Regions from separate parts of the Citrobacter sp. U14242 genome, predicted to be linked through region 2. Evidence: predicted binding sites of a transcription regulator. Region 2 holds the regulator's gene; the other holds the start of a gene.
What was found. Region 2 encodes PhoB, which activates phosphate uptake and scavenging genes when phosphate is short. Its sites were predicted from a motif close to CTGTCATAAAACTGNCNNAT; they were not measured.

Region 1 (7,712 bases), on a different contig from region 2:
GGCTTCGACGTTATCGCCGCTGGCCTGTTTTAGCGCCAGTGCCGCCAGCTCGCGGTCGGCAATGCCGCCTTCGGTCATCACCCGGTCGACGGCCAGGTTCATCTGTTGTTCGATTTGTGCCACGCTCAGTTCAGCAATGCTCTCATCGCCCCGGCGTCGGCTTTCCTGCAGTGCATGGGCGTTGGCTATCGCCTTTTCGCCCCCTTTGACGGCGACGTACATCAGCACACCTCCACATGGGTGGTTCGCGGAATAGCCAGCAGTCGTTCACCACAGGTGAGGATCAGATCGACCCCCAGCGGGAACGGATGTGGGCGTTCGGTAAGTTCGTGAATCAGACATTCCGGTAGCTGTGGCGCGATCATGCGTTCTTCGGCGATACCCGCGCCGGTCAGACGCAGCATGCGTCCACCGCTTAAGCCAGATACCTGCACAATCAGCGTGGCGCCGGTCTCTGGCGCGACGGCGGAACCGGCGGAGAGGGCGTTAAGCTGTTCGCTGCTGATGCGCTCGTCGGCGACTGCAAAGGCGGCCTGTTGCGGCTGGTCCACCAGCGGTGCGTTGGTGTGAAAACGCAGATTCTGTCGGGCGATATCGTTATCTATCGAGGGTGCCAGCCAGACCGGCGTGTCGCCATCGACCAGCGTCAACAGCACGCTGGTAGTGGCCAGACCCAGTGGCTGCCAGCCATGTTTCAGTTGATGCAGGGCGACAATGACGCCGGGTTCACTCATGGCCTTCAGCAGGCGACGAAAGCTCTGTTGGGCATCCTGAACAGGTAAATTAAAGGCGGTTTGTAAGGTCATGCGTTATCTCCGCGTACCAGCGTGAAGAAGTCGACCCGGCTGGCATTGACTTCGGCACGGCGTGCGCGAATCAGCGCCTCGCGTTCCGCTTCCAGCGGGGCAATTAAGGTTTCCATTAGGTTCTGGAAATGCGTTTGTTCCTGAAGCAATGCGTCAATTACCGCGCACTGCTCGGCATGTTGTTTATTGCGACCCAGCAGGTAGCTGTAGCCCAGCGTGCCGCTTTTCAGGCGAATAACCGCGCGGGTGAGCGTGGTGTCGCCAGCAAAGAAACGATTACCGGTGCCGCCCATGCGGGCCTGTATCTGCATCAGCCCGCTTTCCGGGGCGCGAATAAGCGCATAGTCCGGCGTCAGTTTGAGCGCCTTGATACGCGCATTCAGGGCATCGGCATTGCTGTAAGCCAGCGCGCGCATCCAACGCTGGCGAGTGGCGGTATCGAAATGCATTCAGTGCTCCATGGTGAATTCGATCATGTCGGCGCGGGTCAGGCTGACGGAATATTCCGCGGCCTGTTCTTCGCCTTCACGGTGGTTCAGGGTGCGCACGCACAGCAGCGGCGCCATGTTGGGGATTTCCAGCACTTTGCTCTCTTTGGCCTGTGCGCGGCGGGCGCTGATACGCGTTTGCGTGCGTAGCAGCGTCAGGCCCGACTGTTCGCGCAGGTAGTCGTGCAGCGAGCCGTGGTTAAAGCCCTGCAATAGCGGCCAGAGAGTGAGGTCGGAAAAATAGTGGTCGATTTGGCACAGGGCGATGCCGTTGACCCGGCGCAGGGTGCGCAAATGGATGACGTTATCGCCCTCGTTAATGCTCAGCGCATCCGCAATGGGGCTGGAAGCCGGACGCAGCACCGCCAGCAGTTTTTCGCTGGTGGGGTGGCTGCCCTGATCCAGCAGGTTCTGGCTGAAGCGTGCCTGGGCATTCAATGGGTAGTCGAACGGGCGCATCAGCACCAGAACCCCCACGCCCTGACGACGCTGCACCCAGCCGCGCTCAACCAGTTGATCGATAGCGCGGCGCAGAGTATGGCGGTTTACCTCGTAACGCGCGGCCAGTTGATGCTCGGCGGGCAGGTAATCACCGCAGCGATAATGTTGACGAAGCTCCTGCTCAAGTCTCGCGGCAATCTCCTGATAACGCGTCGGATAACTGGTCAGATGTGTAGACAAGTGCATAGCAATCAATGCCTCGCTAGTCAGATAAAGTGCTTACGCAAACGCTGGGAGAGGAAATCCAGCAGACTGACGGTGACGATGATTAACACCATCAGGGCACAGGTTTGCTGGAACTGGAAACCGCGAATCGCTTCCCATAAGGTCACGCCAATGCCGCCTGCGCCGACCATCCCAACTACCGTGGCTGAACGAACGTTGGACTCAAAGCGATACAGCGAGTAGGAGATGAGCAGCGGCATGACCTGTGGCAGAACGCCGTAAAGAATCTCTTCAATCTTGTTGGCTCCGGTGGCGCGAATGCCTTCTACCGGACCGGGTTCAATGGCTTCTACCGCTTCGGAAAGCAGCTTGGAGAGCACCCCGGTGGTGTGGATAAACAGCGCCATCACCCCGGCGAACGGACCCAAACCAACGGCAACGACAAACAGCATGGCGAAGACCATTTCGTTGATGGCGCGACAGGCATCCATCAGGCGACGCATCGGCTGGTAAATCCACCACGGCACGAGGTTATCGGCGCACATCAGGCCGAACGGAATCGACAACACCACGGCGAGGGCGGTCCCCCAGACGGCGATTTGCAGCGTGACGGCCATTTCACCGAGATAGTCCTGCCACTGGCTGAAGTCCGGTGGGAAGAAGTCGGCAGCGAAGGTTGCCATATTGCCGGAATCCTGGATCAGCGTGAGCGGGGCCATTTCGGCGCCTTTCCACGAGACCACCAGCACGGCGAGAAGAATGGCCCAGCTCAGCAGCGAGAACCAGCTACGCTTGGGCGGGGCGACGGTGATGGTTTGCATATTTAGCTCCATTATTCTGTATTGCCGGATGGCGGCTTTGCCTTATCCGGCCTACGTTCGTAGGCCCGGTAAGCATCGCGCCACCGGGCAATCCGTTATTGCACCGCTTTGGTCACGCTGGTCATTGCACCCAGCGCTGCAGTCAGGCGGTCGAGATCATCAAGCTGTGCTTTCAGAGCCGACGTTTTGCTGGTTTTTTCTTCTGCATTCAGGCCTTTGTTGTCCTTCACGCCCTGCATCTCTTTAAACAGTGCGAGTTGGCGAATCGGGACCAGTTGCAAATCGCTGGAGGCGCGGAACGGTGCCCAACCCAGGCGTTCCAGCACGGTTTTCTGCTCCGGCGTTTTGCCGTAGTTCATGAAGAAGTCGTACACCTTGTCCTTGGTGGCTTCAGAGAGGTTCTTACGCCAGACGATCGGATCGCCTGGGATCAGCGGTGACTTCCAGATAACCTTCAGTTCTTTCAGCTTGTCTGGTGCGGAGGTTTTCAGCTTGTCGAGGTTTTCGGTGTTGTTGGTAGCCACATCCACCTGTTTGTTGGCGACGGCCAGGGCGTTGGTTTCGTGTCCGGCATTGACGGTGCGTTTGAAGTCGGTGGCGGAGATGTTGTTTTTCGCGAAGACGTAGTAACCAGGGACGAGGTAGCCTGAAGTGGAGTTGGGATCGCCGTTGCCGAAGGTCAGATCCTTACGTTTGGCGATCAGATCGTTCAGGTTGTTGATCGGGCTGTCCTTGTTAACGATCAGTACGCTCCAGTACCCTGGAGAGCCGTCGGCAGCGACGGTCTGGGCAAAGACCTGTCCGTTGGCGCGATCCACCGCTTCCATTGCTGAGAGGTTGCCGTACCAGGCGATATCGACTTTGTTAAAGCGCATTCCCTGGATGATCCCGGCGTAGTCCGGAGCAAAGAAGGCGTTCACTTTGACACCCAGCGATTTTTCCATGTCCTTCAGGAACGGTTCCCACTGTGGCTTCAGGTTTTGCTGTGATTCAGTTGAAATAATGCCAAAGTTCAGCGCTTTTTCTTGTTCTTCGGCATGCGCCGGGCTTAACAAGGTACTGATGCTGAACATGCTGGTGAACGCCAGCGCGGCAACGGCCTTATAGCTCATGTTTTTTCCTCAACGAGTCATTGTTCCAGGCTATTTCACTTGTCAGCCTGGTCTTTTCAGTTCAATTAAGCAGCCTGCGCGTTCTGTTCGACGCGGTTCATGCTGCAGTAGAGATGATCAAAACGATCGTTATCGAAGTGCTGGCTGCTGCCATCAAAGAAGACGTTTCCCTGACGCAGCGCGACAATGCGTTCGCAGTAGCGCAGGGCGTAATCCACCTGATGCAGCGTGACGACCACGGTGATGCCGTCGGTCTGGTTGATGTCGCGCAGGGTGTCCATCACGATGCGCGCCGATTCCGGGTCCAGCGAGGCAATGGGCTCGTCGGCGAGGATCACTTTGGCCTGCTGCATTAGCGCGCGGGCGATGGCGACGCGCTGCTGCTGTCCGCCGGAGAGCGTGGAAACGCGCTGATAGGCAAAGTGAGCCATGCCAACGCGGGTCAGCGCCTGTAACGCGCGCTGCTTCTGTTCCTGGCTAAACCAGCTAAAGCAGGTGCGCCAGAACGGTGTGCTACCGAGCGCGCCAATCAGCACGTTCTCCAGCACGGTCAGGCGGTTCACCAGATTGAACTGTTGGAAGATGTAGCCGGTGTGGGCACGGCTTTTGCGGATGTCGCGCGCCAGTCGGCCTTCACGTTGAACGGTACGGCCTAATAGCTCGACGTGACTGCCCGGTGATTTATCACCGGTAATCAAGCCGCTTAAATGACGTAAAAGGGTGGATTTGCCGGAGCCAGATGGCCCAAGCAGAGCCACCATCTCACCGGCACAGATATTCAGATCAACCGCATTAAGCGCCTGATGTTGATTGAAGGATTTGGAGAGTTTCTCGACGCGAATAACCGTTTGCATGATGCGGCCTCCCTAAAAAAGTGGCCCCATCGTGGCGGATTAATGTGACGTTTTCGTTAAAGGAAAGTTACTTAGCGATGAAGAGTTGAGCGATATTTGATGACAGTCCGGGAGGACGAGCCTCCCGTTACATCACTCGGTAGGGGGTTGCTGTTGCTTGACGACGTTGATCATCCACGGCACGCCGTACTGGTCGGTCACTTTACCGAAACCATGTGCCCAGAAGGTCTCCTGCCAGTCCATTTCAATTTGTCCTTGTGCGGCCAGGTTATCAAACCAGCGCTTCCCTTCATCGACATTTTGCGTGTCGAGAACCAGCGTGAAGCCGGAGTAGTGGGCTTTTCCGGTGGCGACGCTATCGCTCATCATAATGTCGCTGCCCGCAATACGTAGGTTGGCATGGGCGATGGCGGTATCGGGGAATTTCATTCCGGAAGGGCAACCTTCTTCGCTGTCCTGCGCCGATTTGGGCATTTCACCGAAGTTGATTTTGTAGAGAAGTTCAGCGCCTAATGTTTTTTGGTAGTACGCAATGGCGTCAGCGCAGTTGCCTGCGAATGAGATGTAGGGACTTAACGGCATGATCTTTACCTCGGGTAAGAGAAGCCAGTTAAGTGTAGATGCCGTGTACAAAAATAAACCAGGCGGGAAGTATGAGCTCCCCGCCTGACAAATCAGTTCTTTTTCACAAACTCAGATTTCAGCTTCATTGGACCAAAGCCATCAATTTTGCAATCGATGTTGTGGTCGCCTTCAACCAGACGGATGTTTTTTACTTTGGTACCGATCTTCAGCATGGAAGAGCTACCTTTTACCTTCAGATCTTTTACTACGGTAACGCTGTCGCCATCGGCGAGCAGGTTACCGTTAGCATCTTTAACGATCAGTTCGTCGCTGTCCTGAGCGGGTTCAGCGTCGTTCCATTCGTGAGCGCATTCCGGGCAGATGAACATGCCGTTATCTTCGTAAGTGTATTCGGAGTTGCATTGTGGGCAGTGTGGTAATGACATGTGGATTTCCTCAAAAGTCAGCAGGGGCAAAAGCGCCCAAAAGTTGGCAGATTGCCGAAAAAGGCCGCAATTATACATAAAATCCCTGCTTTTGTCGGGGCTACAGGCCAATTATGCGCAACTATCTGTTGTGGCGTCGGGTTGCTTTCACGTCTATGAAAACCAGAAGGAATATTTTTTAAGGGAAATTGCTACGTTTAGTTATTTAAGATAAGGTGAGGCGAAACACCCGATATTCATAGGTAACATGGCTTACATGATAGCTAAGTCATTGTGAGTGAATACTTTGCGACCCCTTAATTTTGGTAGGGGAATTAAGCTGGCATTCTTTAAAACTGAACTACTCTGTTTATCTTTCTTACTTAATATAGTCAGTGAGAGGCATCAGGCCAGCAGTTATACGATAAATTTTATTTTAATAATATCAGCTGGTTGTTTTAATTTTAATTATTTCCACACGTAATTATAAAAGCCGAAGATCTATAAATAAAACGATTTGGCTAAATAAAAGTAATGCTATTTGCGTTAAGGAAAGATTTTCCATGTACACACAGACAATTTATGAATTAAGTCAGGAAGCTGAACGCTTACTGATGCTCTCTCTTGAACATCTCCGGCAATTGCAGAAATTGCCAATGACCTCGGCGAATGATGTCATGGTGAAAAAAGGAGAGCATAGCGGACAGGTTGTTCAGCCCTTGCATTTCAGCGCTCGTGGCATGGATGTCCAGCAGGCAACGCTCAACAATGAACTGCGAAAGATTACCCGTCTGGAAATGGTTCTGGCTATCGTCGGTACGATGAAGGCGGGAAAGTCGACGACGATTAACGCGATTGTCGGAACCGAGGTTTTACCTAATCGTAATCGCCCTATGACGGCGTTACCGACCCTTATCCGCCATACACCGGGACAGAAAGAGCCGGTGCTGTATTTTTCGCATGTCGCGCCAATTGACGCCTTAATGAAAGTATTACAGCAGCGCGTGCGGGAATGCGATCGTCAGCGTCTGGCTCAGGCGCTGGAAATAGATAAGGATATGAATGCCCTGCTTCAGCATATTGAAAATGGCGTGGCATTTGAACGGTATTATCTTGGTGCACAACCTATTTTCCATTTTCTTAAGAGCCTGAACGATCTGGTGCGTTTGTCTAAAGCGCTGGAGGTAGATTTTCCGTTTGCCGCCTATGCTGCAATTGAGCATATTCCGGTTATTGAGGTTGAGTTCGTGCATCTGGCCGGGCTGGCCAGTTATCCTGGACAATTGACGCTGCTGGATACTCCCGGGCCGAATGAGGCCGGACAACCACACTTACAACAGATGCTCAATGAACAGCTGGCCCGGGCTTCAGCGGTACTGGCGGTGATGGATTATACCCAACTGAAGTCGATTTCGGATGAGGAAGTCCGTCAGGCCATTATGGCGGTTGGAAAATCAGTACCGCTGTATGCACTGGTTAACAAATTCGATCAGAAAGACCGCAACAGCGATGATGAAGAGCAGGTACGGGCGTTAATTTCCGGCACGTTGATGAAAGGCGGTATTACGCCTGAACGTATTTATCCGGTCTCCTCAATGTGGGGATATCTGGCCAACAGGGCACGTCATGAACTAGTGAACAATGGGCGCTTGCCGGATCATCAGGAGCAGCGCTGGGTCCAGGACTTTGCCGAAGCGGCACTTGGCAGGCGCTGGCGTACCACCGATCTTGATGATAAAGAACATATTCGACATGCCGCCGATCTGCTTTGGGAAGACTCACTGTTTGAACAACCGATTCAGAAAGTGATCCATGCTGCCTACGCTAATGCCTCACTGTATGCGCTCCGCTCGGCATCACACAAGCTATTGAACTATTCGCAAAGCGCACACGAATATCTGGAATTTCGCGCCCACGGTTTAACCGTAGCCTATGAGCAGTTGCGGATGAACATCGCGCATATTGAAGATGACATG
Region 2 (7,712 bases):
TGAGTCGCCGCTATGGTTAAAAACACCGTCCAGAATCAGGCGCATCCCCTGCTGTTGCGTGTTCTGCCGCAAACGCAGCAACGCCCGATCGCCGCCAAACTGCGGATCAACATGGCGATAATCTTCGGTATCGTATTTATGTACACTTGGTGCGGTAAATACCGGATTCAGGTACAGCGCCGTTACCCCTAACGTTTTCAGATACGGCAGTTTCTCGCTGATGCCGTCCAAATCGCCGCCATAAAACGTCGAGCCTCCTGCCTCTGCAGTCAGCGGTTCTTCCCAGTCACGCTGCACAATATCCTGCCCGGCGGCGTGGTGATAATAGACATTATCCGGCCCCGCATCACGCGACTGGCTGCGGGCAAAGCGGTCCGGGAAAATCTGATAGAAAACCTGGTCAGCCACCCATTGCGGACCGTTGTCCGGTACATCGACGGCAAACTGCTCCAGACGCGCAGGCGGAAAGCGGTTGAATCCCTGCGGGGTGAACCACAATTGACGATCGAGCCAAAGCAATTTAAAGCTATAGCGTCGACGGGGCTGCCCGCTGGTAAGATCGATCGCCGCGCGCCATGCGGTGACACCAGGGTGCGGTTGACTGCGCTGTTTGTGCATGCACAGGGAAATTTCTTCGTTATCGTTTTCAGCGCGTAGCGTCACGCGCTGAGGAGGATTTTCCCCTGCCAGCCATAACGTAATCGTCAGTTGATCTTTGTTTTGCTTCACAAATGGGGCAACCGGAAGGTGCCAGGCGTTCAACATCACGTATCCCCTTTGATGATAATGACGACACCTTGCCATAGCGAAGTGCAGGATCACTCATCATCTTAACGTTTATTGGGGGAGGAGTTCGGGGGAGGAGATGTTGCCGGGTGTCGACACTGTCTTACCCGGCAAACAAATTACTGTACTTCAGCCAGTTGACGCTCGCGGCGGCGTTTGAATACCCAACCTGCCAGCAGCAGGATAATCCACGCAAAGCCAACATACAGCGAAATACGGGTATCCGGATGGTAGCCGATAAGCCCGATGATAAAGACCAGGAAAATCAGACCAATCACCGTCGTGACCACGCCGCCAGGCACTTTAAACGTCAGCGCTTTGACTTCTTCCGGCGGCAGACGACGACGGAAGGCAATCTGCGACAACAGGATCATGATCCACACCCATACCGTGGCGAACGTTGCCAGCGAAGCGATCACCAGGAAGACATTTTCCGGCATGATGTAGTTTAGATATACCGCAAACAACAGCGCAATCGTCATCACCATCACTGTTACCCACGGCACGCCGCGGCGCGAGGTTTTAGCGAACATTTTTGGTGCACTACCCTGCTCAGCCATACCGTGCAGCATACGGCCTACACCGAAGACATCAGAGTTAATGGCTGACAGCGACGCAGTCAGAACCACAAAGTTGAGAATGCCTGCCGCAAAGGTAATACCCATGTGCTGGAATGTCAGGACGAACGGGCTGCCGTCTGTGCCGACCTGGTTCCACGGGTAGATAGACATAATGACGAACAGCGTCCCCACATAAAACACCAGAATGCGCATGGGGACAGAATTGATTGCGCGCGGAATAGATTTTTCCGGGTCTTTTGCTTCACCCGCGGTAATACCAATAATCTCAATCCCGCCGTAGGCGAACATCACCATTTGCAGCGACATCACCATCCCGAGCCAGCCGTTGCTAAAGAACCCGCCGTTACTCCACAGGTTATGGATGCCGGTCGGTTGCCCGCCGTTGCCAATCCCCCAAATGATAATGCCGAAACCAGCAACAATCATGATGATGATGGTGGCAACTTTGAAGAACGAAAACCAGAATTCCAGCTCACCAAACACCTTCACGCTCATCAGGTTAATAGCGCAGATAATCAGCACGACACTGAGTACCCAAATCCAGTGCGGTACGGCCGGGAACCAGACGCCCATGTAAATACCGAAGGCTGTCACATCGGCAATGGCGACAATCAGGATTTCAAAACAGTAGGTCCAGCCGGTAATGTAGCCAGCCAACGGTCCGAGGTTTTCCTGCGCATAGCGCGAGAAAGAGCTGGCTGCGGGGTTATGGACTGACATTTCGCCCAGCGCACGCATAATAATGTACGCCGCGACGCCACCGATAATATAGGCCAGCAACACGCTCGGCCCCGCCATTTTGATGGCATCGGCTGAACCGTAGAACAGCCCGGTACCAATTGCTGAACCTAGTGCCATAAAGCGAATGTGCCGGGTGCTCAGCCCACGCTTTAGCTTGTTATTACTTTCCATCGATTCCTAACCTGTTAACACAATAAAAAACCACGGGGCCATATTAATAGCCCCGTGGTTAAAACTTATTGTCAGTGATATTAGTGTGCGCTGGAGGTCACTTGTCGACCCGCTGCGCGATCCCAGATAACGGCCAGGACCACCATCACGACTGTTGGCATCAACCACGCCAGCCCTTGTTCTGCCAGCGGTAAACGCTGGGTCCAGGCTGGTAAGACATCGCCAATTGCAGAAGCTTTAATGCCATCAAGGATACCAAAAATCAGGCTGATAAACATCGCAGGTGCAATGACGCGGGAAGAATTATGCCACCATGAGCGGGTAAAACTTAATACAACCAGTGCGATACATGGCGGATAGATAGCCGTCAGCACTGGAATAGAGATCTGAATCAGATGGCTCAGGCCAAGGTTAGAGACCACCATGGAGAAGCCGCCAAGGATAAACACCAGCGTACGATAAGACAGTGGAACATACTGTGCGAAGAACTCGGCGCACGCACAGGTCAGTCCAACCGCAGTCACCAGGCAAGCAATGAAAATCAACGCCGCCAGCAGGAAGCTGCCTGCACCACCGAAGGTGTGCTGAACATACGCATGCAGAATTGCCGCACCGTTAGCAGATTGATCGACCAGCGTCGCACTGTCTGAACCCAGGCGGAACAACGCGAGGTACAGCAACGTTAAGCCGATACCCGCCATCAAACCCGCCCAGACGGTATAACGCGTCAGCAGACGTGCTTCGGTAACGCCACGCGAGCGAGCAGCGTTCACGATAACAATACCAAAGACCATCGCACCCAGCGTATCCATCGTCAGATAGCCGTTCACAAAGCCATTCGAGAATGCTGCGTTTTGATAGGCTTCCATCGCATTGCTGATCGGGCCCGCTGGCCAGACAATCGCCGCCACGGAAAGCACAACCAGTGCCAGAATTTTCAACGGAGCCAGGAAGTTGCCCACGGTATCCAGCAGTTTGCCGGGATACAGTGACACCAGAATCACAATCGCGAAGTACACCACGCTGTAGATGAACAGCGGCAGCGCGGAATCACCGGTCAACGGTGCAATCCCAACTTCGAACGAAACCGTTGCGGTACGCGGCGTGGCGAATAATGGCCCCACGGCCAGATAGCAGACGGTAGCCAGCAGCAGACCGGCAACTTTACCGATAGGCGTGCTCAGGCTGTCCACGCCGCCGCCTACTTTCGCCAGTGCGACCACGGTAAGTACCGGAAGGCCTACGGCGGTAATCAGGAAGCCAAAGGCTGCAGTCCAGACGTGTTCGCCTGCCTGCAAACCAACCATTGGGGGGAAAATAATGTTACCTGCACCAACGAACAGTGCAAATGTCATAAATCCCAGAGCGATAATATCGCGCGATTTTAACTGATGGGTCATAAAGTCTTACTGCCTGTGGATGTGGTGTTGAAAACGTTTAATTTTCTGCCTTTCCCCGCGGGATGATACAGCGGAATTTTTAAGCAACTCCAGCGGGAAATTCTCCCTGCATGGCGCGGCGAAGAATAGTTTTTCGATTTACCGCGTAAATGCAGTCGGTATGACAGCATTTGATGCGCAATTTAAACGCTTATAACGTTTTAAAGCAAGGTGGGATCTAAAAACCAGAACAATATAGCGATATGAAAAATTGAGCCAGCACAAAACACCATTCCCTGGAAAAAGACATGGGTAATCATGCGAACAAAAAACAATCAAACGTCGTAAAATTCAGGATCTATTTATTGACTGCAACAAAAAAAGCCAGCTTGCGCTGGCTTTTGGAAAGATAAGCTTACGAATACGTTTCAACCGTTATTTTTGGCAATTAAACGTTCCGCAAGCACAAAACTAAAACGTGTTCCTTTGCCTGGGGTACTGTCTATATTCAAACGGCTGTCGTGATGATGCAGAGCATGCTTCACAATCGCCAGTCCTAATCCGCTCCCCCCCGTTTGTCGGGATCGCGCTTTATCTACACGATAAAAACGCTCAGTCAGACGTGGAATATGCTCAGCAGCAATACCCGGACCGTTATCTTCCACGCTAAACTCCGCTCCCGACGCCACATGCTGCCAGCGTACGGTAATATGCGTTCCCGCAGGCGTGTGATTCACCGCGTTATACACGAGGTTTGAGATTGCGCTACGCAGTTGTTCTTCGTTGCCCCGCACGTTCAGTTGGCTATCAACATCAAAAGTAAACGTGTGTTTATGCTGGCTCAGCGTTTGTGCTTCGTGTTCAACCACGCGCAGCATCATCGGTACATCCACCTTTTCATTGAGCATCATCGTCGGTGCAGCTTCAATTTTCGACAGTGTCAGCAACTGCTTCACCAGCCCTTCCATACGGTAGGTTTGCTCACGCATGGTATGCAGCGCTTTTTCTCGCGTCGTCCCTTCCAGCGGATGCTCCTGCATCATCTCCAGATAACCTTGCAGCACCGTCAGCGGTGTGCGCAGCTCATGGCTGGCGTTGGCGAAAAAGTTACGCCGGGAACCTTCCAGTTGGTGCATCTGCGTAACATCACGCGCCACCATCAGCAATTGCTTATCGGTGTAGGGCATTACACGAATTTCCAGATGCCGTCCGGTATTGAGAACCAAGTTGATCGGCCGACTAAAATCGCGCGTTTTCAGGTATAAAGTGAATTCCGGGTAGCGCAGCAGGTTAAGAATGTTTTGCCCGCTATCATCCGGCCAGCGTAACCCTAAAACCTGCTGTGCCAGTCCGTTACACCAGAAAATCCCGCCTTCTTCAGTGGTCAGCACCACTGCGTCGGGCAGTGATTCGGCACCGCTGCGAAAACGTTTAATGAGGTTACCCAATTCGCGACGGCGCTTTTTGTTACGCAACTGCATTTGATGCAGGCCGTAGAGCAGTGGCTCCCAACTGCCACGCCCCGGTGGAGGCGTCATACTCCTGTCGACCCACAGCCACCAGGACAACCGCAATAAATTCCAGAAATGCCAAATAAGCAGACCCGTTACCGACGCCAGTAAAAACCAGGGTAGATAACCAAAAAAAGCGCTAAGGATAAAAGCCGGTATGCAGCAGAGGATCAGCTCCAGTACCAGCCTTTTCCATGACAATCGTTCAAGCAAACGTCACACTCCATTTACAGCCTAATCCCTCAGGCTCTTATTACCTGCAGTCAGAAGCGAGTCGAAAAGCGATATCCCGTCCCGCGTACCGTCTGCACCATACGATCATGCCCACTATGCTCCAGCGCTTTACGCAATCGACGAATATGTACATCGACCGTCCGGTCCTCTACATATACGTTGGTTCCCCACACATGATTGAGTAATTGCTCGCGGCTGTAGACACGCTCAGGATGGGTCATAAAGAAATGGAGCAATTTGAATTCGGTAGGTCCCATATCCAGCGGGTCCTCACCGGTCATCACACGGTGCGAGGTAGGGTCAAGACTCAGCCCCTGCATCTCGATAACCTCTTCCACCGCCATGGGGGAAATACGTCGTAATACGGCTTTAATACGCGCCACCAGCTCCTTCGGAGAGAACGGCTTAGTAATATAGTCATCCGCGCCGGTTTCCAGTCCCCGCACACGGTCTTCTTCTTCACCGCGCGCCGTCAGCATCATCACGGGGATATCCCGCGTCATCGCTTCACGCTTGAGGTGTTTAATAAACTGTAGACCCGAGCCGCCGGGAAGCATCCAGTCAAGCAGGACAAGATCCGGCCAGGGTTCATTAAGTTGGTTCACAGCACTGTCATAGTCTTCGGCTTCTACGGGTTGAAAACCGTTTTGCTCGAGCACGAAGCAGACCATTTCACGAATTGGAGCTTCATCTTCTACGACCAGAATACGTCTCGCCATGATTTGCCCTGTTTATAATTAAATCGTTTGCCATCAATACCGTGGCATTATGCGTCACTTTTATGACAGATTTATGAAAAGATAGTCCAGGTTTAACGCAGCCAGGCGAATTATGACAGCCCGGAAACAAGATATTACCGCCCTTGCAAGGTTATAATCTCCGCCATCGTTTTTTTGTCATGGAACTCTTATGCGCATCCTCCACACGTCTGACTGGCATCTGGGCCAAAATTTCTACAGCAAGAGCCGCGCCGCTGAACACCAGGCCTTTCTCGACTGGCTGCTGGAAACGGCACAATCCCATCAGGTGGATGCCATTATTGTGGCAGGCGATATTTTTGATACCGGTTCACCGCCAAGCTACGCCCGCGAGCTCTATAACCGTTTTGTTGTCAATCTACAGCAAACAGGCTGTCATCTGGTCGTGCTGGCAGGAAACCATGACTCCGTTGCCACACTCAATGAATCCCGCGATATTCTGGCGTTCCTCAACACCACCGTCGTGGCCAGCGCGGGCCATGCACCGCAAGTGCTACTTCAACGCGACGGCATGCCGGGCGCGATCCTCTGTCCGGTTCCTTTTTTACGCCCACGTGACATCATTACCAGCCAGGCGGGGCTAACCGGTCACGAAAAACAGCAGCATGTATTAGGTGCAATCACCGACTATTACCAACAGCAATATCAGGACGCCTGCGCGCTGCGTGGCGACCAGAATCTGCCGATTATTGCGACAGGACATCTGACCACCGTCGGTGCCAGTAAAAGTGACGCCGTACGTGATATTTATATTGGGACGCTGGATGCTTTTCCGGCACAAAATTTCCCACCAGCGGATTACATCGCGCTGGGACATATTCACCGGGCACAGGTCATCGGCGGTACAGAACATATTCGCTATTGCGGCTCCCCAATTGCACTCAGTTTTGACGAGTGCGGCAAAAGCAAATGCGTCCACCTGGTGAGCTTTGAAAACGGTAAGCTGAGCGCCGTTGAAAACCTCATCGTGCCAGTAACCCAACAGCTTGCCGTGTTGAAAGGCGATATAGCGACGATTAGCGCACAGCTGGAACAATGGCGTGACACGCAACAGGAACCGCCGGTGTGGTTAGATATAGAAATCGCAACCGATGACTATCTGCACGATATGCAGCGCAAAATCCAGGCCCTGACCGAGGATTTACCGGTAGAAGTCTTATTGGTGCGTCGTAGCCGTGAACAACGCGAGCGCATCATGGCCAATGAACGACGTGAAACGTTGAGTGAATTGAGCGTGACAGAGGTATTTGACCGCCGTCTGGCGCTGGAAGAACTCGACGATCCACAGCGTGAGCGCCTGAATCACCTGTTTAACACGACCTTACACACGCTCGCCGGGGAGACCGAAGCATGAAAATTCTCAGCCTGCGTCTGAAAAACCTCAACTCCCTGAAAGGGGAATGGAAAGTTGATTTCACGGCAGAGCCTTTTGCCAGCAACGGGCTGTTTGCCATCACCGGTCCAACCGGTGCCGGGAAGACCACCCTGCTGGACGCCATTTGCCTCGCGCTGTACCACGAAACACCACGACTCAATACCGTATCGCAGTCG

Region 1: phnC (phosphonate ABC transporter ATP-binding protein) is a predicted target of PhoB. The motif match lies at 4,790-4,809, and genes of this name have one in related genera.

The regions. Positions count from the first base shown of each region.
Region 1 is NZ_JBKGLW010000013.1:24,034-31,745, reverse strand. Features, by position in the region: gene ACLJXE_RS20035 (carbon-phosphorus lyase complex subunit PhnI) at 1-222, opposite strand, end outside; gene phnH (phosphonate C-P lyase system protein PhnH) at 222-806, opposite strand; gene phnG (phosphonate C-P lyase system protein PhnG) at 803-1,255, opposite strand; gene phnF (phosphonate metabolism transcriptional regulator PhnF) at 1,256-1,981, opposite strand; gene phnE (phosphonate ABC transporter, permease protein PhnE) at 2,002-2,781, opposite strand; gene phnD (phosphonate ABC transporter substrate-binding protein) at 2,877-3,893, opposite strand; gene phnC (phosphonate ABC transporter ATP-binding protein) at 3,959-4,747, opposite strand; gene yjdN (VOC family metalloprotein YjdN) at 4,880-5,329, opposite strand; gene ACLJXE_RS19995 (zinc ribbon domain-containing protein YjdM) at 5,422-5,757, opposite strand; gene crfC (clamp-binding protein CrfC) at 6,300-7,712, shown strand, end outside.
Region 2 is NZ_JBKGLW010000003.1:281,270-288,981, forward strand. Features, by position in the region: gene malZ (maltodextrin glucosidase) at 1-765, opposite strand, end outside; gene proY (proline-specific permease ProY) at 906-2,279, opposite strand; gene brnQ (branched-chain amino acid transporter carrier protein BrnQ) at 2,360-3,679, opposite strand; gene phoR (phosphate regulon sensor histidine kinase PhoR) at 4,087-5,382, opposite strand; gene phoB (phosphate response regulator transcription factor PhoB) at 5,433-6,122, opposite strand; gene sbcD (exonuclease subunit SbcD) at 6,313-7,515, shown strand; gene sbcC (exonuclease subunit SbcC) at 7,512-7,712, shown strand, end outside.